DNA from 2 places in the Pseudochelatococcus sp. B33 genome. Region 2 is predicted to be linked to the other one. Evidence: predicted binding sites of a transcription regulator. Region 2 holds the regulator's gene; the other holds the start of a gene.
What was found. The regulator PhoB, encoded in region 2, activates phosphate uptake and scavenging genes when phosphate is short. The targets are predictions, from matches to a motif close to TGTCATNNANCTGTCAT.

Region 1: a site for PhoB is predicted at 11,824-11,840, ahead of phnF (phosphonate metabolism transcriptional regulator PhnF). Genes of this name have one in related genera too.

What each region holds. Positions count from the first base shown of each region.
Region 1 covers NZ_JBSEFH010000007.1:38,321-52,713, forward strand. Annotated here, with positions in the region: gene ACUSIJ_RS09145 (esterase-like activity of phytase family protein) at 1-1,593, shown strand, start outside; gene ACUSIJ_RS09150 (alginate O-acetyltransferase AlgX-related protein) at 1,674-2,828, opposite strand; gene ACUSIJ_RS09155 (MBOAT family O-acyltransferase) at 2,871-4,343, opposite strand; gene ACUSIJ_RS09160 (peptide deformylase) at 4,571-5,071, shown strand; gene ftsH (ATP-dependent zinc metalloprotease FtsH) at 5,150-6,985, shown strand; gene ACUSIJ_RS09170 (GAF domain-containing protein) at 7,123-7,617, opposite strand; gene ACUSIJ_RS09175 (cytochrome b) at 7,677-8,195, opposite strand; gene ACUSIJ_RS09180 (MaoC family dehydratase) at 8,367-9,377, opposite strand; gene ACUSIJ_RS09185 (MgtC/SapB family protein) at 9,554-10,879, opposite strand; gene phnF (phosphonate metabolism transcriptional regulator PhnF) at 10,965-11,750, opposite strand; gene phnG (phosphonate C-P lyase system protein PhnG) at 11,954-12,460, shown strand; gene phnH (phosphonate C-P lyase system protein PhnH) at 12,460-13,086, shown strand; gene ACUSIJ_RS09205 (carbon-phosphorus lyase complex subunit PhnI) at 13,090-14,184, shown strand; gene ACUSIJ_RS09210 (alpha-D-ribose 1-methylphosphonate 5-phosphate C-P-lyase PhnJ) at 14,181-14,393, shown strand, end outside.
Region 2 covers NZ_JBSEFH010000023.1:36,037-50,429, forward strand. Annotated here, with positions in the region: gene ACUSIJ_RS22320 (hypothetical protein) at 1-54, shown strand, start outside; gene ACUSIJ_RS22325 (copper chaperone PCu(A)C) at 142-747, shown strand; gene ACUSIJ_RS22330 (hypothetical protein) at 856-1,272, opposite strand; gene ppk2 (polyphosphate kinase 2) at 1,457-2,380, opposite strand; gene ACUSIJ_RS22340 (ATP-binding protein) at 2,486-3,790, shown strand; gene pstS (phosphate ABC transporter substrate-binding protein PstS) at 4,106-5,170, shown strand; gene pstC (phosphate ABC transporter permease subunit PstC) at 5,396-6,388, shown strand; gene pstA (phosphate ABC transporter permease PstA) at 6,391-7,230, shown strand; gene pstB (phosphate ABC transporter ATP-binding protein PstB) at 7,227-8,036, shown strand; gene phoU (phosphate signaling complex protein PhoU) at 8,097-8,807, shown strand; gene phoB (phosphate regulon transcriptional regulator PhoB) at 8,932-9,633, shown strand; gene ACUSIJ_RS22375 (GcrA family cell cycle regulator) at 9,754-10,356, opposite strand; gene ACUSIJ_RS22380 (acetylornithine transaminase) at 11,063-12,271, shown strand; gene argF (ornithine carbamoyltransferase) at 12,268-13,329, shown strand; gene ACUSIJ_RS22390 (Hsp33 family molecular chaperone) at 13,326-14,300, shown strand; gene ACUSIJ_RS22395 (alkylphosphonate utilization protein) at 14,297-14,393, shown strand, end outside.

The DNA of each region.
Region 1 (14,393 bases), on a different contig from region 2:
CCCGAGGATCCGGAGCCGGAGTTCGTCGACTTCAACGCCAACGGCGAGGTCGTCGTCACCCTGCAGGAGAACAACCACATCATCATCGTCGACTCGAAGGATGGCAAGATCGTCAACCACTTCCCGGCCGGCGCCGTGACGCTGGAGAACGTCGACACCAAGCGCGACGGCGTCATCAACCCCACCGACAGGGTGGAGAACGCCCTGCGCGAGCCCGACGCCGTGCGCTGGATCGACAACGAGCGCTTCGTCACCGCCAACGAGGGCGATTACAAGGGCGGTTCGCGCGGCTTCACCATCTTCAACCGCGACGGTACGGTGGCGTTCGAAAGCGGTTCCGCCTTCGAGCACGAGATCCTGCGCATCGGCCACTATCCGGAGAAGCGCAACGCCAAGGGCGTGGAGCCCGAGGGCATCGCCATCGGGCAATACGGCGACGACACGCTGATCTTCGTCGGTTCCGAGCGCGGCTCGGTGGTGGGCGTGTACCGGGAGGAGGGCGTGGGCAACGACCCGACGTTCCTGCAGCTTCTGCCGGGCGGTGGCGTCGGCCCCGAGGGCCTGCTGGCCATTCCGCAGCGCGATCTGTTCGTGATCGCCAACGAGACCGACCTGCGCAAGGACGGCGGGCCGGGCACGACGGTCGCCATCTTCAGGCGCGAGGAGGCGCCCGCGGCCTATCCGACCATCATCTCGGGCGATGACGCCGCCGGGCTGCCGATCGGCTGGGGCGCGCTTTCGGGCGCCGCCGCCGATCCCACCGTTCCCGGCCGTCTCTATGTCGTGAGCGACAGCTTCTATTCGCAGGGCGCCATCTACGTTGTCGACGCGACGCAGACGCCCGCCCGCATCGTCGAGAAGCTTGTCGTCACCAAGGACGGCGAGCCGGTGCCGAACCTCGACCTCGAAGGCATCGCGGTGCGTCCCGCCGGCGGCTTCTGGCTGGCGTCGGAGGGCAACCCCGAGCGCGAGAAGAACCCGACCCATTCCCAGATCCTGCAAGTCGACGAGAAGGGCGTACTCCAGGAGGTCATCGACCTGCCGGAGGACCTCCAGAAGCAGGCGACGCGCTACGGCTTCGAGGGCATCGCGGTGGCCGGCGAGGGCGACAACGAGACCCTGTGGATCGCCGTCCAGCGCGAGTGGAAGGACGATCCCAAGGGGCACGTCAAGATCCTCGCCTACACCCCCGCCTCCAAGGAATGGGGCGCGCTGCACTACCGCCTCGACACGCCGGAGAAGGGCTGGGTCGGCCTGTCGGAAATCACGTATGTCGGCAACGACACCTTCGTTGTCATCGAGCGTGACAACTTGGTCGGCGACGATGCCGCGATCAAGAAGCTCTACCGCTTCCCGGTCAGGGACCTGAAGCCCGCCGCCATCGGCGCGAAAGAGATCGCGGTGGTCGAGAAGACGCTGGTGCGCGACATCCGGCCCGACCTCGCAGCCGCCAACGGCACGGTGCTTGACAAGGTCGAGAGCTTCACCGTCGACAAGGACGGCGTCAGCTACATCATCACCGACAACGACGGTGTGGACGGCTCGTCGGGCGAGACGCAGTTCATCAACCTCGGCAAGATCGAGCTGAACTGACGTAATAAACCGTATGGGGACAGAGCGGGCCGGCGGAGCGATCCGCCGGCCTCGTCGTTGCCGGTATCACGACGGACGTGTCAGGACGCGCCTTCGGCTGCCTCTACTGTCGGCGGGAAGCGCAGGAGGCGCTCGACGCGTTCCTCCAGCACGAGATCGGGCCGTTCGGCCTCGGCCATGCGCATGATGTCCTGCGTGGAGGGCGCGGCCGACACCGCCACCATCTCGCCGAAGCTCGCCGCGAGGAACGGCAGCAGGGCGTCGCCGAACGAGTCGCGGTAAAACAAAAGCTTGCCCGCCGCGCCCTCGCAGCGCGTGCGGATCAGGGCCGGCCTGCCGGACGGATCGGTCTGTCGCTCCAGTTCCTGCACCGTGCAGGGCAGGGCCTCGGCGCGCACGTCGGGGACCTGTTCGAGGCGGTCGATCAGCGCCATGCGCGCCAGATCGCCGGGGCCGTTCGGGCGCGTGCCGAAATCCGCGTCGTCGAGATCGAGGGGGCGCAGGCCCAGATGCGTCATTAGCGCGCGATAGGCGATGGCGGCGCCGCGCTCGTTCCAGTGCGTGTCGTCGCGCATGTAGAGGTGGCCCGCGGGCTTCCCGGCGAGAAGGTCGGGGCGCAGATCGATGACCGGCAGCCCGTGGGCCCGCGCCATGGCGACGACCTGATCGTAGGGAGAGGGATTGCCGCCCTGGCGCAGATAGTCGGGCATGTATTCGCCGTAGATCGTGTGCTTGTCCGGGGGGATGGCGAAAGCGTAGCCGATGCCGCGATCGGCGAGCGCCTGCCTGCGCTCCGCCAGTCTGTCGCGCCACCTGTCGAGCCGGTCCGGATCGAGCTCGACCGCGCGCTGGAACAGCGCCAGCGCACCCTCGCCGGCATAGAACAGCCAGCCGTCCTTGCCGGCGACGACCTGGTCCGTCGGCAGCCGGTTGAGCAGGGCGGTCGACAGGGCCGTGTAGGTGCGGATGAGCGCGGCGCGAAAACCGAAGCGGTCGTTGACGAACGCCTCGAAGCGTTGCGGAAGATCGTCCCATTCGTCGAGGCTGCGCGGCAGGGGCGGCAGTACGCCGGCCCGCCGGTTCTCGCCGGGAAGCGCCTCGCCGCGCGCAAACGGCGAGAGCAGCGTGCCCGTCATGCCGCCGACGATGAAAAGTCCCAGCAGTCCGGCAAGACCATAGCCGTAGACGCGCGCCGCGAGGGGGCGGGGGGAGGCCGGAGGAGGAGCTGTCGCCATATCTTGATCTCGGAAATGTCCTGTCTCGGAAATCGCGGTGCCTCAGAACCGGAAGTAGATGAACGGGTTGTAGGTGCCGCTCGCCATCTGCGCCGCCGACAGCCACGCGATCGCGACGAGCAGCGCGAAACGCGCGACAAGCGCCGCGCGTCCGTCCGCGCCGATCCTGAGCGTATCGAGCCCCGGCGACAGCACGCCCCGCGACTGCCCGGCCCGGCAACGCCAGTCGGCGGTGAGGCGGCTGAACAGGGAGGCGCTCGCCAGTATGCCGAGAACGAGGCAGATCTGCACCCCGGGATCGAGATATTGCGCCGGATCGGGGCCATCCGCCACCCCGTTCAGCCCGGCCATGGCGGCGAGATAGGCGAACGCCGCGCCGATGTCGTCGGCGCGGAAGAAGACCCATGCCACCATCACCGCGAGAAGCACGTAGGCATGGCGCAGGACCGTGGGCAGCCGCGCGAGCCACCGGCCGAGGCCGGCGCGCTCCAGCGCCAGGAACAGGCCGTGCAGCGCCCCCCAGACGACGAAGGTCCAGTTCGCCCCATGCCACAGGCCGCAGGCCAGGAAGACGAGGATGAGGTTGAACCACACCCGCCATTCCGCCACCCGGTTGCCGCCGAGCGGAATGTAAAAGTAGTCGCGGAACCAGTTCGACAGCGAGATATGCCAGCGGTGCCAGAACTCCTGCATCGAGCGGGCGGTGTAGGGATAGTTGAAGTTCTCGAGAAAATCGAAGCCGAAGATGCGCGCCAGCCCGATGGCCATGTCGGAATAGGCCGAGAAGTCGAGGTAGATCTGCAACGTGTAGCAGACGATCCCGAGCCAGGCCACGGGGGTCGTGAGCTCCCCGGCCGGCAGCGCGAACACCGCGTCCGCCACCTCGCCGAGCGGGTTGGCGAGCAGCATCTTCTTGCCGAAGCCGGCCACGAACCGCTCCACGCCCGACACCACGTAATCGAAGCGCGTGCGCCGCTCGGTCAGCTGCGTGTGGATGTCGTGATAGCGGATGATGGGACCGGCGATGAGCTGCGGGAACAGCGAGATGTAGAGCGCGAAATCCACCGGGTTGCGCTGGGCGCTCGCCTCGCGCCGGTAGATGTCGATGACGTAGGACAGCGCGTGAAAGGTGAAGAACGAGATGCCGAGCGGCAGGTGCGGCGCGTCGAACGCGACGCCCGCAAACCCCAGCGGCACGATCACGGCGTTGAACTGGTCGACGAGAAAGCCCGCATACTTGTAGAAGCCGAGCAAGCCGAGATTGACCGCGACCGCCGCCGCCACGACCGCCTTGCCGCCCTGCTGTGCCGGATAGCGCTGCAGCAGCAGGCCGAACCACCAGTTGGCGGCGATGGAGGCCAGCATCACCAGCGTGAAGAACCGCTCTCCCCACGCATAGAACAGAATGCTGACGAACAGAAGGACGGCGTTTCTCAGCCTGAGCGGCGACAGGAAATAGAATATCAGGGCAACCGGAAGAAACAAGAATACAAAGACGGGCGATGCAAAGACCATTTTATCTCTGTTTTCTTGTTGCTTCGGCTGTTTTGCGGGGAGCGGATAGACGGGCGTCGGCAGCGTTCGCCGTTTCTATGTCAAGCAGCCGCCATCCACAAGCTGCGCGTCGTCCGGCCGGGGCTTGATTCACGCGCAAGCCGGGATAAGCTGCGGCGCAGCTCTCCCCGGTGTTCTTTCCGGCAAGCACGGGGCGTCCCCGCATTCCGTTTCGAAGAGAAGCCGCAGTGCCCGTCCGGCCCATCGTCCGCTACCCCGATCCCGTGCTGAAGGCCCCCGCCGAGCCCGTCGCGGCGTTCGACGCCGGTCTGCGGGCGCTCGCGGCCGACCTGCTCGACACCATGCGCGCGGCGCCGGGCATTGGCATCACCGCGCCGCATGTCGGCGTCCTCAAGCGACTCGTGGTGATCGAACTGTCGCCCGAGGGGGGCGTGCGCCACTACGTCAATCCGGAGGTGGTCGAGGCGTCGGCCGAGCGCATCCGGCACGCGGAGGGCAGCGTGTCTCTGCCCGGCGTCACCGAGGAGATCGAGCGCGCGGCGCGGGTGCGCGTGCGCTATCGGGACCTCGGCGGCGGGGCCCACGAGGAATGGGCCGAGGGCCTGCTCGCCGTCTGCCTCCAGCACGAGATCGACCAGCTCGACGGCGTCTTCTGGCTCCAGCGCCTGTCGCGCCTCAGGCGCGAGCGCGTGCTGCGCCGCTATGACAAGGGCCTGTCGGCACGCTGAATTCCCGTGCCGTTTGCGGACGTGATTTGCCCGAACCGCCGCCAGTCGTCTATTCTCGGGCGACTCGGGAGCAATGCGATGGCGATCAACAACAAGCACCAGTTCACGGCGTGGTATTGGCTCGTGGCCATCGTCGGCCTGATGCTGTTCCAGTATTTCCTCACCTCCGTGACCCAGGTCGCGCGGATTCCCTACAGCCAGTTCGAGAGCTATCTCAACGAGGGCAGGATCGCGGAGGTCGCCGTCTCCGACCGGTTCATCCAGGGCCAGTTCAAGGAGCCCATAGACGGCCGGCCGATGTTCGTCACCACCCGCGTGGAGCCGGATCTGGCGCGCCAGTTGCAGGAGCACGGCGTCGTCGTCACCGGGCAGATCGAGAGCACGTTCTTTCGCGATCTGCTGTCGTGGATCATTCCGCTCGCGCTCTTCGTCGGTGTCTGGCTGTACATCCTGCGGCGCGTGGGCGGGATCGGCGGCGGCGGCGGGCTGATGCAGATCGGCAAGTCGAAGGCGCGCGTCTACGTCCAGTCCGACACCGGCGTCACGTTCAAGGATGTCGCGGGCGTCGACGAGGCCAAGGACGAGCTCAAGGAAATCGTCGATTTCCTCAAGGATCCGCAGGGCTACGGGCGCCTCGGGGGCCGGATGCCGAAGGGGATCTTGCTGGTCGGCCCGCCCGGCACCGGCAAGACGCTGCTGGCGCGGGCGGTGGCGGGGGAGGCAAGCGTGCCGTTCTTCTCCATTTCCGGCTCGGAGTTCGTGGAGATGTTCGTGGGCGTGGGCGCGGCCCGCGTGCGTGACCTGTTCGAACAGGCGCGGGCACGGGCGCCGGCCATCATCTTCATCGACGAGCTCGATGCGCTCGGCCGCGCGCGCGGCATCGGCCCGCTCTCGGGCGGCCACGACGAGAAGGAGCAGACGCTCAACCAGCTGCTCGTCGAGCTCGACGGCTTCGACCCGTCGTCGGGGCTCGTGCTGCTCGCCGCCACCAACCGGCCCGAGATCCTTGATCCGGCGCTGCTGCGCGCCGGCCGCTTCGACCGGCAGGTGCTCGTGGACCGCCCCGACAAGGTGGGCCGCGTGCAGATCCTCAACGTCCATCTGAAAAAGGCCAAGCTCGCAGCCGACGTCTCGCCGGAGGAGATCGCCGCGCTGACGCCGGGATTCACCGGCGCGGATCTCGCCAATCTCGTCAACGAGGCGACGCTGCTCGCCACCCGCCGCAGGGCCGCGGCGGTGATGATGGAGGACTTCAACAACGCCATCGAACGCATCGTCGCCGGCCTCGAAAAGCGCAACCGGCTGCTCAATCCGAAGGAGCGGGAGATCGTCGCCTACCACGAGATGGGCCACGCGCTCATCGCCATGGCGCTGCCCGGGGTCGATCCGGTGCACAAGGTGTCGATCATCCCGCGCGGCATCGGCGCGCTCGGCTACACCATCCAGCGCCCGACCGAGGACCGGTTCCTGATGACGCGCGAGGAGCTCCAGAACAAGATGGCGGTACTGCTCGGCGGGCGCGCCGCCGAATGGATCGTGTTCCGGCACCTGTCGACGGGGGCCGCGGACGATCTCGTCAAGGTCACCGACATCGCCCGCGCCATCGTCACCCGCTACGGCATGACCGAAAAGCTCGGCAACGTGGCGCTGGAGAAGGACCGGCAGTCGCACCTCGCCACCGACCAGCCCTACTACGGCTTTTCCGAGCGGAGCTATTCCGACGAGACCGCTGCGCTGATCGACGAGGAGGTGAGGCGGATCGTCGACGAGACTTTCGAGCGGGCCGTGGCGCTGCTCACCGAGCGGCGCGCCGTGCTCGACGCTTCCGCGCGCAAGCTGCTGGAGAAGGAGACGCTGGCGGAGGACGACCTGAAGGCGCTGGTCGGCAAGGCGGCTTCGCACGCGGAGGCCTGAACACGTGGGGGCGCAACCCGCGCAGCCGCGGCAGCCTAAAGCAATTCCAGCAAAAGTGGGAACCGGTTTTGCATCCGGAATTGCGTAAAAACAAAGAGATAGAGCATTTCTCCATTTCAGCGAAAAAGAGAAATGCTCTACCGCCAGTCGCTCGCCGCGACGAAGCTGGCGGCGATCCGCTCGAAGCCGATCCGCTCCTGCTCGCCGAAGCGTCCCGTCACCGGGCTGTCGAGATCGAGCACGCCGAGGATCCTCTCGCCGGCGAGGAGGGGGACCACCAGCTCCGACTGCGAGCTGGCGTCGCAGGCGATGTGGCCGGGGAAGGCGTGAACGTCCGCCACCACGATGGACCGGCGCTCTTTTACGGCCGCGCCGCACACGCCCCTGCCGACCGGAATGCGCACGCAGGCGGGCTTGCCCTGGAACGGGCCGACGACGAGCTCGTCGGGCGATCGCAGGAAGTAGAAGCCGGCCCAGTTCAGACGGGGAACGAGCTGGAAGATCAGCGCCGAGGTATTGGCCGCGTTGGCGATGACGTCGCGCTCCCCCGCGAGCAGCGCCCGAAGCTGGGCGTCGAGGCCGGCATAGAACAGCGCGGGATCGGATGCCTCTGTCGTCCTTGCCTCGAACATTGAAACTCCTCGCTGCAGCTTGCAGGATCGATGCTCCGGCCGTGCGACGGTCCGGGCGGTTACCGCGCCGCGCCCGTGCTCGGGATCATGCGCTGGGCCACGTCGTCGCGCCGGATGAAGCGGTGGACGAACACCATGAACACATGCCCGGCGATCAGAAGGAGCAGCGTCCACGCCAGCACGCCGTGCACGGCGTTGGCCGGCGCCACCGCCCAGGCGATCTGCTCGCCCGTCGCCGGAAACACCGGGATGCCGAACGGCTGGAAGCCGCGTCCCGACCCCCACGCCCGCAGCAGCGCCAGCGCCGGCACGATCACCATCAGGGCATAGAGGCCGATATGGCCGGCCCTGGCGAGAGCCCCCAGCAGACCCGGTTCGTAGGGCGGACGGTGGCGGCGGTTCAGCAGCCCCCACAGCACGCGCACCACGACCAGCATGAACAGCAGCGCGCCGACCGGCTGATGGGTGCCGACGAAGAACGACACCAGCGGCGTGCGGCCGAGGGTCAGTCGCAGCCCCATCCCGACGAACTGCCACAGAAAGATCGCCGCCATTGCCCAGTGCAGCGCGCGGCTCACGGCGCCGTATCGCTGTGCGTTGTCAAACCACCCGCTTATCATCGTGCCTCGCATGGAATCCCGAAGTAAGTACGGCATCTTAAAACGCCGGCGCAATATCCGGGATAACAACATCGTGCATCCGGGGCGAGACCGGCTCGCGGCTGTGGATCCCGCCCGCTCCCCTGCCGTTCAGTCGGTGGTGCGCCGTTCCCAGAACACCGCGCCGTCGAAGCTGAACACTTCCTCGCCGGCGCCGTTCAGCGCCCGGTTGCGGGTGCTGACGATGCCCCAGTCCGGACGCGAGGCGGTGGGGCGCTTGTCGGTGACCGCGGTGCGATAGGTCAGCACGTCGCCGGCATAGACCGGCTTCAGCCAGCGCAGGTTGCGGAAGCCGGGCGAGGGGCCGAGCCGGCCCACGGAAAGGCCGGCCTTCGCCGCCCGGCGCGCCTCGCCGGTCTGGTAGGCCAGCATCACCTTCATCCACACGGCGGCCGTGTGCCACCCCGAGGCGCACAGCCCGCCGAAATGCGTGCGCCGCGCCGCTTCCGGATCGGTATGGAAGGGCTGCGGATCGTAGGCGCCGGCGAAGCGGACGATCTCTTCGGCGCTGAAAAGGTGGCTGCCGATGACGGCTTCCTCGCCGACCGCGATATCCTCGAACCAGACGGCCGGGGGCCTGTCCGCCGCCGGCGCCTCGGGCGCGGCCTGCGGCGGCGCGGAAGGGGACGCGTTGCCGCCGGGGCGGTCGGCCGGCGCGTCGCGGCGTCCGAACATCACCCAGCAGGACTGCGCGTAGACCGCCTCGTCGCGCTGGTTGACGACGTCGAAGACGAAGCGCACGAGCCCCATCTCCGGCCTGCTGCGGGAGGGACGGGTCTCCGGGACGGTCTGGCGGATGCGCAGCGTGTCGCCGGGCAGAACGGGCCGCATCCAGCTTCCCTCGTCGACACCCGGCGACCCCATGCTGGAGGAATCGGCGAGGACGTGATCGTAAAACATGCGCATCGTCAGGGCGCATGTGTGCCAGCCGGAGGCGATCAGCTCGCCGACGAAGCTCTTCCGCGCCGCCTCCGGATCGGTATGCATCGGCTGGGCGTCGTATTCGCGCGCGAAGGCGATGATGTCGTCGGCGTTGACGGTGACGCCGCCGTAGACGGTCGTCGCCCCGGGGACGAAGTCCTCGAACACGTGGGTGGGCATCGTTGACCTCTAAAGCAGTCTGCGTTTGATCTGATCATCAAATTAAACGCAAGTTGCGGAAAACTATAAAAGCCAGAGAGGCTTGCACAGCAGGTGCTGTTTCAGCACCAATGCAAACCTCTCTAGCATGTCGTTACGTGCCGAAGGGACCCCCGTCTCTCCCTAACGACTGTTTGTTACACCAGCCCGGCGCCGGCGGCAAGGACCCCTGCGGCGAGCGCCAGTGCGGACACGCCTGTGATCAGCAGGCCGAAGCGGCGCGAACCCAGCGCCACGCTGTAGATGGCCTTGCCGACGATGTTGGCGGCGATGGCGAGCAGGATCGCGAGTTCGAGCGCGCCGTCCGACAGTCCGGCGGCCGGCGCGGCGTTCGCCTGTGTGGTCTGCGCCAGACGCGTGATCGACAGGATCACCGAATCGATATCGACGAAGCCCATGATCACCGACACCAAGATCATGCCCCGGTCGCCGAACAGCGCGGAGGCGACGCGCGCCGCCACGGTGGCGAAGGCGATGATCGCGGCGAGCTTCAGCACCGATCCGATCTCGAACGGGTTGTCGGCTTGCGGTGCGTCGGCGGCGGGGGACAGCTCTCCGTCCGCGGGTGCGCCGGCCGGGGCCGCGTGCGTGAGGGCGCAAAGCACGGCGGCGAGTGTCAGCACCAGCCCCGTGGCCGCGAGCGCCGGCAGGATGCGTCCCAGCATGGCCGGGGCGAAGATGACGACGAGCGCCGCGCCGCGCGCCACCGATACTGCGCTTGCCGCGAGCGCGCCCGATGCGATGGCGCGGATGTTGGCGCCGGGCAAGAGGGAATCCCGTGCCGACGTCAGCGCCACGGCGGTGGAGGAGACGAGGCCGCCGGCAAGCCCCGCGATGAGCGGCCCGCGCGTGCTGCCGAAGACCTTGACCGCCACGTAGCCGACGAAGGAGACGCCCGCGAGCGCGATGGCGAATATCCAGATCTCGGAGGGATTGAGCGCATCGTAGGGACCCATGGCGCGGTCGGGCAGCAGCGGCAGCACGATGAAGGCCATGGCGAGCAGGAAGATGGCGGAACGCAGTTCCGGCCAGGTGAGCCGCTGCACGAACGCGTGCAGACTCTCCCGGCTCGCCAGCAACGCCGTGAGCGCGATCGCCGCGCCGGCAGCCGCCGCCTGATGATCGAGCGCCGCCAGCACGCCGAGCAGGAACGTCGCCTGCCCGGCAACCACCGTGGTGACGCTGAAATCGTGCTGGGCCTCCGCCTCGCGCCATTTGAACGCGCCGAAGACCCCCGAGAAGGCCACCAGGGCCGCGCCGATCAGGATGGCGGCCGAGAAGCCGGGCGTTTCCGCGATGGTGCCGGTGAGCCCGCCCAGGAGGCCCGTGATACCGAAGGTGCGTATCCCCGCCGTGCGTGCGCCCGGCGCGTCGTCGCGCTCGCGCCAGTGCCGCTCGGTGCCCACGAGCAGGCCGATGGCGAGCGCGAGCCCGAGTTGGAAGAGCAGCGAGGACGCGTTCATCGCCTGAGCTGCCTTGGCCTGAGCTGCCTCGGCCTGGACTGCCTTGGCCTGGACTGCCTCGGCTTGGGCTGTCTTGCGAGCCGTCTCACGGTTCCACGTCCGGCGTGTCGCTGGTGACCAGCAGCTCCACCCTGTCGGCGGAGAAGACGGCCTGGCCGAATTCGATCGGCCGCCGGTCGCGGTCGACATTGACGCTCGTCACCGCCAGAACGACGCGGCCGGCGGCGAGGTTGAGCAGCGCCGCCTCCTCGCCCGTGGCCGGGCGGGCGGCGATGCGCGTCTCCAGCCGGCGGTAGTCGTCCACCCCGCAGGCGGCGAGCGCGGGCGTCACCGCGTTGTGCCGCCGGTAGGCATCCGCGAAGCCCGCGAAGCGCGGCAGCGGCAGATAGAGCGTGCCGCAGGAGACCGGCGTGCCGTCGGCGAACCGGCGCGTGCTCACGGCCGCCACCGGCGCATCGACCGCGATCGCCAGCGCGCGGGCGATGGCGGGCGTCGCCGGGATTTCCTCCGCCCGCAGCAACTCGCCGCCGGGCTGGTGGCGCTCGCGCGCCACGTTCTCGGAGAAGCGCGTGCGCGGGCCGATGGGGTAGGACAGCGGCCAGTTCTCCACGAAGGTGCCGCGCCCCTGCGCCGCCTTGATGAGGCCGCGCTCGGCGAGCGCCGCGATGGCCCGGCGTACCGTGTGGCGGTTGACGCCAAAGCGCGCCGCGAGCCGCGCCTCCGTCGGCAGTTGCTCGCCCGGCCCGAACCGCTGCGTCGCGATGTCGGCCTCGATCTCGTCGGCGATCTGCCGCCACGCCGCCACCCCCTCGCCGCGATAGAGCGGGGAAGGGTGGGCCATCTGGGCCGCGTCGTCATCCGATAGCGTCATCGGGCCTTCGTTCACATCCGTCATTGTCTCGCATCACCCGTGCATCCGGCCACAGGATACGCCGCCGGCCCCCTGTCACCAAATCTTCACTGGCAATCCTGGTCAACTTGTCTACAAATAGAGACAAATCGAGCGCCAGCACGCAAGCGTCAACCGCATGGTTTCCGATATGGCCGCTGCGTGCAACTGTCAAAAGCCGAAAAATGATTGAAAATGAGAATGATAGGCCAAGTATTGCCGCCGGCGTTGCGGCGCGGCAACGGATCATGGCCCTGTGCGCCGATGCGTCGGCCGCCGATCTCGGCGCGGCGCTGACGGCGCTCGGGCCTTTGCCGCCCGTCGTCGACCTGCGCCCGCCGGATGCCGGGCTCCTGATGGTACAGGGGCGCATGGGCGGCGACGGCGGGCCGTTCAACATCGGCGAGGCGACCGTGGCGCGCGCCGCCGTGCAAGTGGGCGGAGCAGCCACCGGCGACGCGGCTCTGGGCGAGGCGGCTACGGGCTTCGCATGGCATCTGGGGCGTGATCTCGCCAAGGCGCGCCTGGCCGCGGTCATCGACGCGCTGTGGCAGGACGAGACGCGCCGGGCGTCCGTCGAGGCGGCCCTGTCGCCGATCGCGCGGCGCATTGCCGAACGGGCGGCGCAGCGCGCGGCCGAGACGGCGTCGACGCGGGTCAATTTCTTCACCATGGTGCGGGGGGACGACTGATGGCCGGCGCCGATGGTTCCGTTCCGGGCGTCGGGCTCGCGGACGTCGCGACGAGCGCGCAGGCGGTTTTTCGCGTCATGGTCGATGTGCTGTCGCGTCCGGGCACGATCCGGCCGCTGCCGGTGAGCCTCGTGACGTCGGCGCCGCTGACGCCGGAACTCGCCGCCGTCGCCGTGACCATGGTGGATCAGGAGGCGCCGCTGTGGCTCGATCCGCCGCTGGCGCGCAGCGAGGCGGCGCTGCGTTTCCTGCGCTTCCATTCGGGCGCACGTCTCGTCGGGCAGCCGTCGCAGGCGGCCTTCGCCCTCGTCAGCGACGCCCTGTCCATGCCCGAGCTGCAGGCCTTCGCCCAGGGAACGGCGGATTATCCCGACAGGTCCACCACGGTCGTCGTGGCGGTGGACCGTCTGGCCGAGGCCCAGCCCGGCGCGCGCGGCGCGCTGGAGCTGGAAGGGCCGGGCATTCTCGGGCGGGCGGCGCTGTCCGTGGGGCCGCTGCCGCTCAACATCCGCACCCAGTTCGCGGAGAACCGCGCGCGCTATCCGCGCGGCGTCGACTGCTTCTTCGTCTCGCGCGGGCACGTCGCCGCGATCCCGCGCTCGGCAACGGTTTTCGGGGAGGGCTGAGCCATGTACGTCGCGGTCAAGGGCGGCGAGGCCGCCATCGACAACGCCCATGCGCTGCTCGCGCACCGGCGGCGCGGCGACCCGGCCGTGCCCGAGGTCGCGCCCGCGCAGATCGCCGAACAACTGACGCTCGCCACCGACAGAGTGATGGCCGAGGGCTCGCTCTACGACCCGGCGTTGGCGGCGCTCGCCATCAAGCAGGCGCGGGGCGATCTGGTGGAAGCGATCTTCCTGGTGCGCGCCTTCCGCACCACTTTGCCGCGCTTCGGCCAGTCGGTGCCGGTCGACACCTCGGCGATGGCGATCGAGCGGCGCATCTCCGCCACCTACAAGGACCTGCCGGGCGGGCAGGTGCTGGGGCCGACCTTCGACTACACCCACCGCCTTATCGACTTCCTGCTGGAGGCGGGCGCCGAACTGCCGCCGCTGCCTGAGGCCGATGCCGTCGGGCCGGAGCCCTCGCCCCGCGTCACCGATCTCCTCGACGGCGAGAGCCTGATCGAGCGCGAGACGCGCCCCGAGGACGAGGCGCCGGCGCCCGACATCACCCGCGATCCGGTGTCGTTCCCTGCAAGCCGGGCCGAGCGGCTCCAGATGCTGGCGCGCGGCGACGAGGGATTTCTGCTGGCGCTCGGCTATTCGACCCAGCGCGGTTTCGGGCGCACGCATCCCTTCGTCGGCGAGATCCGGTTCGGCGACGTGCCGGTGGAGTTCGTGCCGGAGGAACTGGGCTTTCCCGTGCCGCTCGGCCACGTCCGGCTCACCGAATGCCAGATGGTGAACCAGTTTCATGGGTCAGGCGACACGCCACCGCAGTTCACGCGCGGCTACGGGCTCGTGTTCGGCCAGTCCGAGCGCAAGGCCATGGCGATGTCGCTGGTCGACCGGGCGCTGCGGGCGAGCGAACTCGGGGAATACTCAGGCGCGCCGGCGCAGGACGAGGAATTCGTCCTCTCCCATTGCGACAACGTGCAGGCCACAGGCTTCGTGGAGCACCTGAAGCTGCCGCACTACGTCGACTTTCAGGCCGAACTCGACCTCGTGCGCCGTCTGCGCGCCGAACACGAAGCCCGGCATACGCGGGAGACCGCCGAATGAGCGCAGCCAGTCAGGTCACGGGCTACAACTTCGCCTATCTCGACGAGCAGACGAAGCGCATGATCCGGCGCGCCGTCCTCAAGGCGATCGCCATTCCCGGCTATCAGGTGCCCTTTGCCTCGCGCGAGATGCCCATGCCCTACGGCTGGGGTACCGGCGGCGTGCAGGTGACGGCGGCGATTATCGGCCGCGATGACGTGCTGAAGGTC
Region 2 (14,393 bases):
CGCCTCGCCGCCCCGAGGCTGTCTCCCCCGGCACGCGGGCCGCCTGCGACCTGACCACCCATTCACCGCTTTTCGATATTGTGATCAAATGGATGGCGCAATGCCCCCTGTCGGGAAGGGGCGCGCCCTGGAGTGAGAGACATGACCCTCAAGACCATTCTTCCGATCCGCCGCCCGGCTGCGCCGGTGCTTCGCGCCTCCCTGTTCGCCCTGATGCTGTCGCTGCCGGTCGCTTATGCGCCCGTCGCCCAGGCGCATGAAGGGGCGCATGAGGCGCCGGACGCGCACGGGGAGGCCGTCACCACCTCGACGGGCCTGACGATCGAAGCGCCGTGGTCGCGTGCCACCGCCACGGGCGCCCGTGTCGCCGGCGGTTATCTGGTGCTGATCAACAAGGGCGACAAGGACGACGTGCTGCTGTCCGGCTCGACCGACATCTCCGAGAAGTTCGAGGTGCACGAGATGGCCGTCACCGACGGCGTGATGCGCATGCGCAAGCTCGACGACGGCCTGCCCGTGAAGGCGGGCGAGAGCGTCGAGCTGAAGCCGGGCGGCTATCACGCCATGTTCATCGGCCTGAAGCGGCCGCTGAGGGAGGGAGAGACCTTCACCGCGGACCTCGTGTTCAAGGAGGCCGGCACGGTGCCGGTGACGTTCGCCGTGCGCAGCCTGGGCGCGCGCGACGCCGGGCATGGCGGCGCGGAGCACAAGGAAGGCGCTCCCGCGGAAGGCGCTCCCAAGCATTGAGCCGGCTGCGGCAGCCGGTCCGCTTCCCAGATCCACGCTTCCGGCCTTGGGCCGGTCGCGTGCGGGCTCGGTCCGGTCTCAATGAGCCATACGCATTGAGGCCGGGTATCAGATGCGCCGCGCGGAGGGGATGAAGCGCAGGGTGAAGATGCGCCCTGCCACGGAACTGCCGAACGACGGGCTGAAGTTCAGCGGCGTGCAATCGAGGAAGGCGTCGGCGATGGATTGCAGGAACGCCCGCGCGCGGGCGTCGTTCTCGCCGAGCCGTGAAAAGGTGATGCGTGGCGGCCCCATGAGGCTGCCGTCGCGCCGGAAACTGAAACGGGCGGTGGCCGTCAGGCCGTCGGAGCCGCCCGGCGGGTTCCAGCACGCAACCAGCGCCGGGCCGATGTCGCGCGGCGTGTTGACGACGGGCGAGGCCGTCTGAGCTACAGCGCCGGAGGCGGTAGCGCCAAGGAGCAGACCGGACCAGATCAGGATTTGCACGGACCTGCGTGCAAGGGCAGGGCCAATTCGCCAGCGCATTTCTCGTCTCCGTCGCATGCTGAAAATCTAGCACGTGGACGGTTCAGCGAAAAGCTCACCCGTCCGGCGACGTTTCACCTTGCAGCGAACTGCATGACGGGCTGGCGACCTCACGTCTCGTCGCCGTCGTCAACATGGAGGCCCCGGGCTGCAATGTCAGTGGCCGTGCGCAACGCTGCGGCCCTCAATCCTCCCCGTTGGCGACCGGCTCTCCCCCCTTGCACAGGAAGCGCTTGGCCGACAGCACCACGCCCCTGTCCCGCGTGCCGACGGCGGCGATGTCCTTGTCGGCATAGGGGATGACGTCGAGAACGTGCTGGATGACCGCAAGTCGCGCGCGCAGCTTGTCGTTGCCGCGGATGACGGTCCACGGCGCATGGGGCGTGCTGGTGAATTCGATCATGCGGTCGAAGGCGCGGGAATAGGCATCGAAGCGCGGGATCGCCTCGTAGTCGATGGGCGACAGCTTCCAGCGCTTGAGCGGGTCGTGCTGGCGGGCGTGCAGGCGCGCCATCTGCATCTCGGGGCCGATGGTCAGCAGGATCTTGACGATCCTGATGCCGTCGTCGGTCCACAATTTCTCCACCAGCGGCGCCTCGTGCAGGAAGCGCTCGGTCTGCGCCGGGGAGCAGAAGCCCATCACGGCCTCGACGCCGGCGCGATTGTACCATGACCGGTCGAACAGCACGATCTCGCCGGCGGCCGGCAACTCGCACACATAGCGCTGGAAGTACCACTGCTGCGCCTCGATGTTCGACGGGCGCGGCAGCGCCACGATGCGCACCGAGCGCGGGTTGAGGTGCTGGGTGAACCGGGTGATGGCGCCACCCTTGCCGGCGCCGTCGCGCCCCTCGAAAACGATCACGAGGCGTTCGCCCGAGTCCCGCGCCCAGGTCGCGAGCTTCAGAAGCTCGATTTGCAGCTTGCGCAGCTCGCGCTTATAGATCTTGCGCGCCAGCTTGTCGTCGTAGGGAAATCCGCCCGACCGCAGGGCCGCGTCGGCGATGGGCGCCGGCAGCTCGGGGGCATCGATGTCGAACTGCGACAGGATGTCGTGCGTGTCCTGCGCGGCGGCCTCCCGCGATGCGTGTTTCTTATGGTTCGCCATGTGCCGTCTCCCTGTCATGAATCGAATGGCATCATAGCGAGTTAGGAAGGAAACTGACAATTTGGCGCCTCTGGCATGGGCGTTTGACGGGGGCGGGATACGGGTATGGAGTTGAGCGCACGCGCGATCGCCATTCGGTCGGCACTGGTGGTCTGCACCATCTTCATCGTGATCGGTTTCTTCCAAGGCACGCTTTCCTGGCCGGTGCTGGTCGCGTGCGTGCTCGCCGTTCTGGCGGTGGGCGGGCTGTTCCGCGACCGGCGGCCGCTGCGCGGCCGGCTGCCGCCCGACCGGGTCAAGCCGGCGGCCTCCGAACCGGTTGCCCCTCAGTCCCTGCTCGCCGCGCTGCCGGATCCGATCGTGCTGATCGACCGGCGCGGCATCGTGCTGAACCTCAATCCGGCGGCGCGGGAGCTGTTTCCGCTTCTGGTCGAGGCGCGGCCGCTCGCGTTCATCGTGCGCGCGCCCGCCGTGCTCGAGGGTATCGAGACGGTGCTCCACGGCGGCGCGGCGGTGAACGCCGAGTTTCGCGAGCACGGCGCGGTGGAGCGCACGCTGGAGGCGCATATTGCGCCCGTGCTCGCCCCAGCGGCCGCGACGGCGCCGGGTCATTCACATGCGCATTCGCGTTCGCAGCCGCAGGGCGCGGTGCTGCTGATTCGCGATCTCACCAGCGCCCGGCGCCTCGAGCACATGCGCGTCGACTTCGTGGCCAACGCGAGCCACGAGCTGCGCACGCCGCTCGCCTCGCTCATCGGCTTCATCGAGACCCTGCAGGGGCCCGCGCGCAACGACGAGCCCGCGCGCGAGCGGTTCCTCGCCATCATGCGCGATCAGGCCCAGCGCATGTCCCGGCTGATCGACGACCTGCTGTCGCTGTCGCGAATCGAGATGAACCTGCACGTGCCGCCGAGCGAGGTGGTCGAGGTGGGGCTTCTGGTGCGCCATATGATCGAGACGCTCGCGCCGCTGGCGCAGGAGCGCGGCGTCACGCTGGCGCTGGAGCAGCCGCCCGGGCCGCTGTTCGTCATCGGCGACAGGGACGACCTGCTGCGGGTGATCGAGAATCTGGTCGAGAACGGCATCAAGTACGGCCAGAACGGCCGCCGGGTCGACGTGACGATGCAGACGGTGGAGGGAGCGAAGCGCGGCGAGCAGGAAGTGATGGTCGAAGTGCGCGACTACGGGCCGGGGGTCGCGCCCGAGCATCTGCCGCGGCTGACCGAGCGATTCTACCGCGCGGACGTCGCCCACAGCCGCGAGAAGGGCGGCACGGGTCTCGGCCTCGCCATCGTCAAGCATATCGTCAACCGCCATCGCGGGCGCCTCGAAATCGCCAGCCGCCTCGGGGAAGGGGCGTCGTTCACCGTGTACCTGCCCGCGATCAGCAATCACGGCGCCGACGACTGAATTCCACAGCTCTTCCATGCGGCCGCTTTCATGGGCCTGGCGGTCGTTTGCGCCGGGTGTCATACGACGCTAATCTGTTTTGCCGGCGCAGCAGCCGTCGCACCTCCACCGGCGGCGCATGTCGCCGGAGCGTGGAATCGTTGAGACGCCGGCGGTTATCGGCAGTGCGGCGGCCGCAGGCGGCGCGGCGGAGACGTCAGGGATGTCCGCTCCGGTTGTATTGTGTCATTGAAGCGTCATTTGTGTGTCATAAAGAGAGCGTGTTCGACCGTTTAGGCTTCCTGCCTGTTATCCGGGCATGCGCTGCCCCGGCGGATGGGCGTTGTGTCGGTTTTTTGTTTTTTATTCTGGAGGCGTTCTGTGAAGTTTTCCCATCTTTATGCCGCCGCAGGCATCGCCGCCGCCGCATTCGCCGCCCCTGCTTCCGCGCAGACCGTGACCGGCGCTGGCGCGAGCTTCCCGGCGCCCATCTACGTGAAGTGGGCTGAAGTCTACAACAAGGAAACCGGCGTTCAGATCAACTACCAGTCGAGCGGTTCGGGCAACGGCATCAAGGCGATCAAGGGCAATACGGTTGCGTTCGGCGCCTCCGACGCGCCGCTTTCCGGCAAGGATCTCGAAGAGTCCGGCCTCGTCCAGTTCCCGACCGTCATCGGCGGCGTGGTGCCGATCATCAACCTGGAAGGCATCGAGCCCGGCGTGCTCACGCTCGATGGCGACACGCTGGCCAAGATCTTCCTCGGCGAGATCAAGCAGTGGGACGACGCCGCCATCAAGGCGCTGAACCCGGACGTCACTCTGCCCTCGACGGCGATCGCCGTCGTGCGCCGCGCCGATTCGTCGGGCACGACCTTCGCCTTCACCAGCTACCTGTCGGAAGTCTCGGCCGACTGGAAGGGCAAGCTCGGCGCCGGCACCACGGTGCAGTGGCCCGTCGGCCTGGGCGCGCCGGGCAATGACGGCGTCGCCAACAACGTTGCCAAGATCGCCGGCTCGATCGGCTATGTCGAATATTTCTACGCCAAGAAGAACAACCTTTCCTACGCCAAGCTCAAGAACAAGGCGGGGAAGGTCGTCACGCCCGAGACGGCGTCATTCCAGGCGGCGGCCGGCAACGCGGACTGGACATCGGCTCCCGGGTTCGGCGTGGTTCTCGTCGATGAGCCCGGCGACGAGTCCTGGCCGATCACGGCCGCGACCTTCGTGCTCGTGCACAAGGACCCGAAGGACAAGGAGCAGGTCGCGGCCGTTCTGAAGTTCTTCGACTGGGCGTATGCCAAGGGCGCTCCCTATGCGGACGAGCTCGCCTACATTCCGCTGCCCGACAGCCTGACGGACCGAATCCGCGCGGCGTGGGCGGCCGAGGTGAAAACCAACTGAGCTGCCGCTCGTCCCGGCGGCAGGTTCGTGACATTGACGAGCCGATGATATAGGGGGGTGCCATCGGAGCGCCCCGTTTTTGCCCGCTCGTCGCACTGGCCTCAGGCCTTTGCCACGGCTCCCGCCGCCGGATCTGTCGCGCCTTCCGCCCGACAGGGGCCGCATGCGGCGGCGCTGTCGTGCGGCGGGCCGACGAGTGCTTTTTTCGCGCACAGGCAAAGAGTTATGGCCGACGTTGCAATCAAGGACGTATCCCACGCTGGCGATGGGATAGGGAACCGTTCGCGGATCCTGGACAAGTTCAGGCGGGGGGACAGGTTCTTCTTCTATCTGACCCGAACCGCAGCGCTTCTGGTGCTGGGACTGCTGTTCGCCATCGTCGTGTCGCTCGCATACGGCGCGTGGCCGGCGCTCAGCCATTTCGGGTTCAATTTCTTCGTGTCCCAGTCGTGGGACGCCAATGCCGAGGAGTTCGGCGCGCTGGCGACGATCTACGGCACGCTGGTGACGTCGCTGATCGCCATGCTGATCGCCGTGCCCGTGGGGCTCGGGATCGCGGTCTTCCTCACCGAGCTGTGCCCGCCGATCCTGCGCCGGCCCATCGGCATCGCGATCGAACTGCTCGCCGGCATTCCGTCGATCATCTACGGCATCTGGGGCTTTTTCGTCTTCGCTCCGTTCCTGCAGCAGACGCTGCAGCCGTTCCTGATCTCGCTGTTTGGCCCGGTGCCGGTCCTCAACGCGGTTTTCGCGGGTCCGCCCTACGGGCTTGGCACGCTCACCGCCGGCCTCATCCTGGCGATCATGGTGCTGCCCTTCGTCGCCTCGGTGTCGCGCGACGTGTTCGAGACGGTGCCGCCCGTGATGAAGGAGGCTGCCTACGGCCTCGGCTGCACGACCTGGGAAGTGGTGCGCAGCGTCGTCATCCCGCACACCCGCGCGGGCCTCGTCGGCGGTGTGATGCTCGCGCTCGGCCGCGCGCTGGGCGAGACGATGGCGGTGACTTTCGTCATCGGCAACGCCAAGCAGATCTCGGCCTCCATCCTGCAGCCCGGCACGACCATATCGGCGACGATCGCGCTCGAATACGCCGAGGCTTCCGAGGGGCTCTACCGTTCGTCGCTGGTGGCGCTGGGCCTGATCCTCTTCATCATCAGCTTCATCGTCCTGGCGGCAGCGCGGCTGATGCTGGCGCGCCTCAACAAGCTGGAGGGCTGACCATGGCGCTCTACGCCGCGCGCAGGCGCTCCAATCGCATCGCCATGAGCCTTTGCACGGTCGCGGCCCTGTTCGGCATGCTCTGGCTGGTGCTCATTCTCGCGGTGCTTGTCTGGCAGGGGCTGGCCGGGCTGTCGCCGCACGTGTTCACGGAGATCACGCCGAGCATCGGCAGCACGGGGGGCGGCCTGCTCAACGCCATCATCGGCTCGCTGATGATGGTGTTCTTCGCCGTGCTCATCGGCACGCCGCTCGGGCTTCTGGCCGGCACGTACATGGCGGAATACGGCCGCTATGAAAAGCTGACGAACGTCGTGCGCTTCATCAACGACATCCTGCTGTCGGCGCCGTCGATCGTCATCGGCCTGTTCATCTACGAAATCCTGGTCGCGCCGTTCGGCACCTTCTCGGGCTGGGCGGGCTCGGCGGCGCTCGCCGTCATCGTGATCCCGGTCGTGGTGCGCACCACCGAGGACATGCTGCTGCTCGTGCCGAACCAGTTGCGCGAGGCGGCGGCGGCGCTCGGGTTGCCTCGGTCCATCATCATCAGGCAGGTCGCCTACAAGGCGGCGCTTGCGGGGATCGTCACCGGCGTGCTGCTGGCGGTGGCGCGCATCAGCGGCGAGACGGCACCGCTGCTGTTCACCGCGCTCAGCAACAACTTTTTTTCGACTTCGATGTCACAGCCGATCGCCAGCCTGCCGGTCGTGATCTACAACTTCACCAAGACGCCTGACGAGAACATGCAGCAGCTTGCGTGGACGGGCGCCCTGTTGATCACCTTCACGGTTCTCGCGATGAGCATCGCGGCTCGGGCTCTCTCCACGAGGAGGACGAAATGACAATCCAGACCGCCACGTCCCCCGGGCCGCCGGCGATCCCCGCGGGCCCGCTCACCGAAAAGGTCTCGGTCCGCAACCTCAAGTTCTACTACGGCAGCAACCTGGCGCTGAAGAACATCAACCTGCCGTTGTACGACCGGATCGTCACGGCCTTCATCGGCCCGTCGGGTTGCGGCAAGTCCACGCTTCTGCGCGTGCTCAACCGCATGTACGACCTCTATCCCGGCCAGCGGGCCGAGGGCGAGGTGATGGTCGACGGCCGCAACGTGCTCGATCCCGGCCAGGACGTCAACGCGCTGCGCGCGAAGGTGGGCATGGTGTTCCAGAAGCCGACGCCGTTCCCGATGACGATCTACGAGAACATCGCGTTCGGCGTCCGCCTTTACGAGAGCCTGAACAAGGCGGAAATGGACGAGCGGGTCGAGTCCTCCCTGCGCCGCGCCGCGCTGTGGGAGGAGGTGAAGGACAAGCTGAACGTCTCCGGCCAGAGCCTTTCGGGCGGGCAGCAGCAGCGTCTATGCATCGCGCGCACCGTCGCGGTGAAGCCGGAGGTGATCCTGTTCGACGAGCCCTGCTCGGCGCTCGATCCGATTTCCACCTCGAAGGTGGAGGAACTGATCGACGAATTGCGCGAGGACTACACGATCGCCATCGTCACGCATAATATGCAGCAGGCGGCGCGCGTGTCTCAGTTCACAGCGTTCATGTATCTCGGCGAGCTGGTGGAATTCGCGGAAACGACGAAGATCTTCACCGCGCCGAACGATAAGCGGACGCAGGATTATATCACCGGCCGTTTCGGCTGATCGCTGGGATCGGGCGGCGGGGTGCTGTCCATTCTGGCCTTTTGAACGGGATGTGTGGTCATGCCTGAGCATATCGTGACGTCATTCGATGCCGATCTCGAACTCTTGCGCAGCAAGATCGCCGAGATGGGCGGCATCGCGGAGAAAATGCTGGACGATTCGACGCGTGCGCTGGTGCGCCGCGACGTCGCGCTCGCGCGCCAGGTCATCGATGCGGATGCGAGGCTCGACGGCCTGCAGCACGAAATCGAGGAACACGCGGTCGCGACCATCGCCCGGCGCCAGCCGGTGGCCATCGACCTGCGCGACCTCGTGTCCGCCATTCGCGTGGCCGGCGACGTGGAGCGCATCGGGGATCTCGCCAAGAACACCTCCAAGCGCGTGCTCGCCATCAGCAACGAGGCCCATCCGGCCAAGATCGTCGGCGGCGTTCAGCACATGAGCGACCTCGTGCAGGCGCAGCTCAAGGACGTGCTCGACGCCTACGCCCAGCGCGACGAGCAGAAGGCGCTCGATGTCTGGAACCGGGACGACCGCATCGACGCGCTCTACAATTCGGTCTTCCGCGAGCTTCTGACGTATATGATGGAAGATACGCGCAACATCACCTTTTGCACGCATCTGCTGTTCCTGGCGAAGAACATAGAGCGCATCGGCGACCACACCACCAATATCGCCGAGACCATCTATTACCTCACCACCGGCGAGACGCTGTCGGGCGAGCGCCCCAAGGGCGACACGACGAGCTTCGCGACGGCGGAAAAGCTATGATCGCGGTCGGCCGAGCCGGCTGACGCGCAAAACCATGTTTCCTTCTCCGATGTCCGGAGGGTATGCAGATCTTTGAACACGTGATGTCTCGCGCCCCTGCGAGCGGTATAACGAGGATCTTATGGTGGGACCGCGCATATTGATCGTCGAGGACGAAGAACCGCTGGCGCTGCTGCTGCGCTACAATCTGGAAGCCGAGGGCTATTCTGTCGATAGCGTGGCGCGTGGCGACGAGGCCGAGATACGCCTGAGGGAACAGGTTCCGGACCTCGTGCTGCTCGACTGGATGCTGCCGGGGCTTTCCGGCATCGAGCTGTGCCGGCGGGTGCGCGCCCGGGGCGATACGGAGCGGCTGCCGATCATCATGCTCACCGCCCGCGGCGACGAGGGCGAGCGGGTGAGGGGGCTTGCCACCGGCGCCGACGACTATGTCGTCAAGCCGTTTTCGGTGCCGGAGCTGCTCGCGCGTGTCCGGGCGCTGCTGCGGCGCACGAAACCCGGCCATGTCGCCACCCTGCTGCTCGCCGGCGACATCGAGCTCGACCGCGAGACGCGCCGTGTGCGCCGCAACGGCCGCGAGCTGCATCTGGGGCCGACCGAATTCAAGCTGCTCGAATTTCTGATGCAGAGCCCGGGACGTGTCTTCACCCGCGAGCAACTGCTCGACGGCGTCTGGGGGCACGACGTCTATATCGACGAGCGCACCGTCGACGTCCACGTGGGACGTCTGCGCAAGGCGATCAACCGTCCGCGCAGTCCCGATCCGATCCGCACCGTTCGCGGCGCGGGCTATGCCTTCGACGAGACGTTTGCCCGCGCCGAATAGGCGGGGCCGTGGCCGCCGGCGCCGCTTCTGCCGGTGCGGTGTCCGCTGAAACGGCAAAGCCTCCCAAGTTCCTCGGGAGGCTTTCTCTATCTCGGCAGTGATGTCGTCGGGCCGACCTGCTCAGGCCCGCTTGCGGTCCCGCCGGCGTTCGAGAACCGGCTGATAGGCGATGCCGGCGTGGTGCGCGCAATAGGGCATACCCGTCACCGAGCGTGCGCCGCAGAAGCGGAAGCTCGGCGAGGTCGGGTCGCCCACCGGCCAGCGGCACATATATTCTCGCAGGTCCATGATGGTGACGCGCTCGGAGAGCGGCACAACGACGCTTTCCCGCGCTGCCGGCACCACCTGCGGAGCGATTTGAGGCACCGCCTGCGGAACGACTTTGGCGACGACATCCTCGGCCGGCCCGGCAACCGCACGAGCGGCGGCGAGGGCGGTATTGCCGAACGTCTGGGCCTGCGGCGGGGGGTCGGCTGGCGGGACGGCGGGAGCCCGGGGGGCGGGCGTGACCGCCGCCGGGGCCTTGCGCACCGGGCGAGGGGTCGCGGCCACCGGAGCCTTGGCGCGTCCGGACAGTCCGAGACGATGAACCTTGCCGATGACCGCATTGCGGCTCACGCCGCCGATCTCCGTCGCGATCTGGCTGGCGCTCAGGCCATCGCTCCAGAGTTTACGCAGTTGCTCGACACGTTCATCAGTCCAGGTATTACCAGGATCGCTCATCATCATGCTCCATTCCACCCCGCGTCGCACGGAATCCTCCATCCCGCCCCAAACGGCAGATCGCCGGGCGCAACGTTCACCTGAGAGGAAACGCTGGGTAGGAGGCAGCCAAACGACATCTCGTGGCCGTCACCCGGGAAACTACAATATGGCGCGACTCTCCTGCAAGAGTCGCGCATGCTTTCGCATGCATTTTCCCACAGGAGAAGTCGTAAACAATTCTTTGACAGCGCAGAAATTGCTGTGAATGCGGGCAATTTCAAGGCGCGGAGGCGACGATCGCGCAAAAAATCCCGCCCGAAACCTCCTGGGGGACGGATTTCGTTCCGGTTTTCGGCCTGCCGGCCGATATCGGCGGATCGCCGCCCGCCGGCAGGGCGGCGGCTGCGGCCTTTGCGCGCAGTGCTGCCCTTGCGGGGAATGCCACCATCCTGCCGCGCGGCTCAGATTCAACTTGAAACTGCCTGCCGCGGCCGCTAAGTTATACAACATGCCGTCCCGTGGGGCGGCTTTTTCCATTGCGCCGTTCGCATTCGCCGGGCTCTGATGGGTGCTTGCCCTCCGGTCTTCCGTCCCGGCTCCCGAACCCGGTGCCGATCCGGTTTCCCGATCCCCGGCCCGGATCGTTTGCGGCGGATGCGTGCCACGCCGGGGCGTGCCGCGTGCGTGGCGCGCGTGCCGCTCTCACGTTCTGGAGTAACAAGCTGTGACGTCGCCGATTTTGCCGACCTATGCGCGGGCCGATGTTGTATTCGAGAAGGGCGAGGGTGTCTGGCTCGAGGCGCGCGGCGGCGAACGATATCTCGACCTCGGCTCCGGCATCGGCGTCAATGCGCTCGGCTACTCTCACCCGCATCTCCTGGCGGCGCTCGAGGAGCAGGCGCACAAGCTCTGGCACGTATCGAACCTGTTCCGGATACCCGCAGCCGAGACGCTGGCCCAGCGCCTCGTCGACGCGAGCTTCGCCGATACGGTGTTCTTCACCAATTCGGGCGCGGAGGCGCTGGAGGCCGCCATCAAGACGGCACGCAAGTATCAGGCCGTCAGCGGCCATCCGGAGCGTTTCCGCCTCATCACCTTCGAGGGCGCGTTCCACGGGCGCACGCTGGCGACCATCGCCGCCGGCGGGCAACAGAAGTATATCGAGGGCTTCGGTCCGAAGGTCGAGGGGTTCGACCAGGTGCCGCTGGGCGACTGGGAGGCGCTTGCCGCCGCCATCACGCCCGAGACGGCGGGCATCCTGATCGAGCCCGTGCAGGGCGAGGGCGGCATCCGCCCGGTTCCGCCGGCCGACCTGCGCCGCCTGCGCCAGATCGCCGACGATCACGGGCTGCTGCTGCTGCTCGACGAGGTGCAGTGCGGCATCGGCCGCACGGGCAAGCTCTTCGCCCATGAGTGGGCCGGCATCCGCCCCGACATCGTCGCGATCGCCAAGGGCATCGGCGGCGGCTTTCCGCTCGGGGCGATGCTCGCGACCGCGGAGGCCGCCAAGGGCATGACGCTCGGCACCCATGGCACGACTTTCGGCGGCAATCCGCTGGCGACGACGGTGGGCAACGCCGTGCTCGACATCATTCTCGCGCCGGGCTTTCTGGAGGACGTGCAGGCGCGCTCCGGGCTGCTGCGCCAGCGGCTGGCGCAGTTGAAGGACAGTCATCCCGACGTGATCGAGGAGGTGCGCGGCGAGGGGCTGATGCTCGGGCTGAAGCTCAAGGTGCCGAACGGCGAATTCGTCAAGCGGGCGCTGGAGCGGCGGCTGGTGACGATCGCGGCGGGCGAGAATGTCGTGCGCCTGCTGCCGCCGCTGATCATCAGCGAGGACGAGATCGGCGCGGCGATCAACGGGCTCGATGCCGTCGCCGCCTCGTTCGATGCGCCCCATGAGGTGGAAAAGACAGAAAGTAACCCAGAATGACGCAGGGCAGCGCAGCATTGGCCACCACGATCTCGAACAGTGCCTCGGGCACGGGCGTGCGCCATTTCCTCGACCTGACCGATTTCGCCGGCGAGCAGTTGCGCGAGATGCTCGAACTCGGCAAGGCGCTGAAGGCGCGCCGGGTCAGGGGCGGGCCGCAGCAGTACCGGCCGCTGGACGGGAAGGTGCTGGCCATGATCTTCGACAAGCCGTCGACCCGCACGCGCGTGTCGTTCGACGTCGGCATCCGGGAGCTGGGCGGCGAACCGCTCATGCTCACGGGCGCGGAGATGCAGCTGGGGCGCGGCGAGTCCATTCCCGACACCGCGCGCGTGCTGTCGCGTTTCGTCGATGCGATCATGATCCGCATTCTCGACCACGCCGCCATGCGCGAGCTCGCCGAATTCGCCACGGTGCCGGTGATCAACGGCCTCACCAAGCAGTCGCATCCGTGCCAGATCATGGCCGACCTGCTGACGTTCGAGGAACATCGCGGACCGATCGGTGGCCGGACGGTGGCCTGGACCGGCGACGCCAACAACGTGCTCACCTCCTGGGTGCATGCCGCCGCCAAGCTTGGCTTCAACATCGCCATCGCTACGCCGGCGGAGCTGGCGCCGCGCGCCGATCTCGTCGAATGGGCGCGGCGCGAGGGGGCGAACGTTCTGCTTACGCGCGATCCGTTCGAGGCGGTGAAGGGGGCCGATGCGGTCATCACCGATTGCTGGGTGTCCATGGGCGACGACGACGAGCGCTACCGCCACAACCTGCTGCGGCCGTATCAGGTCAACGACAGGCTGCTGGCCGCCGCCAACGAGGGCGCCGTCTTCATGCACTGCCTGCCCGCCCACCGCGGCGAGGAGGTGACGGACGAGGTGATGGACGGCCCGCAGTCGGTGGTGTTCGACGAGGCGGAAAACCGGCTGCACGCGCAAAAGGGCGTGCTGGCCTGGTGCCTCGGCATCGGCCTCGGCGACGTGGCGCCGGCGGATGTCGCCAGGCTTGCCAAAAGAGCGGGCGCGAAGGGGGCGAGGGGCGCGAAAGGCGCAGGCGAATGAGCGTTCCGCACGCCGGGGAAGCCGCGCACGAAGGCGCCGACGACAGCGTGCTGCCCTTCGCCATCGAGGGGCTCGACGTGCGCGGGCGCGTCGTGCGGCTCGGGCCGGCCATCGATCTCATCCTGTCGCGTCACGATTATCCGCCGTCGGTGGCGCGCGTGGTCGGCGAGGCCGCGGCGCTGACGGCGCTGCTCGGCTCGTCGCTCAAGTTCGAGGGCCAGTTCCAGTTGCAGACCCGCTCCGACGGGCCGATCGAGATGATCGTGGTGGATTACGATGCGCCCGACAGGCTGCGCGCCTGCGCCCGCTTCGACGCCGAGCGCGTGCGCGCGGCCGAGGAGAAGGGCGAGGCCGGCACCGGCGCGCTGATCGGCCACGGCCATCTGGCGCTCACGGTCGATCAGGGCGGCGACATGACGCGCTATCAGGGCATCGTGGCGCTGGAAGGCGAGGGGCTGGAGGAGGCGGCGCACACCTATTTTCGCCAGTCGGAGCAGATCCCGACGCGCGTGCGCCTTGCCGTCGGCGAGGAAACGCTGGGCGCGGGCAGCGAGCGGCGCATCGGCTATCGCGCCGGGGGCATGCTGGTGCAGTTTCTGCCACAGGCGGCGGAGGTGGCGGCTGCCGCAGGGCCGGAGGACGACCGCTGGCAGGAGGCGCATTTGCTCGTCGATACCGTGGAGGATCACGAGCTGATCGACTCGACGGTGTCGAGCGAGCGGCTGCTCTACCGGCTGTTTCACGAACGCGGCGTGCGGGTGTTCGCGGCCCAGGGCGTGCATGAGGCGTGCCGTTGCAGCCGGGAGCGGATAACCGCGATGCTGACGACCTTCGACGAGGACGACCGGCGTCACATGGTGGGAGACAACGGCCGCATCGGCGTGACCTGCGAATTCTGCTCCCGCTTCTACGATATGGACCCTGCCGAAGTGGGCGTCGATGACGACACGCCGGATGGAGATACGGTATGAGCGACGAGGACATCGTCAGGGACAGCAACGGCGCCGCGCTCGCGGACGGCGATTCCGTGACCCTGATCAAGGATCTCAAGGTCAAGGGCACCT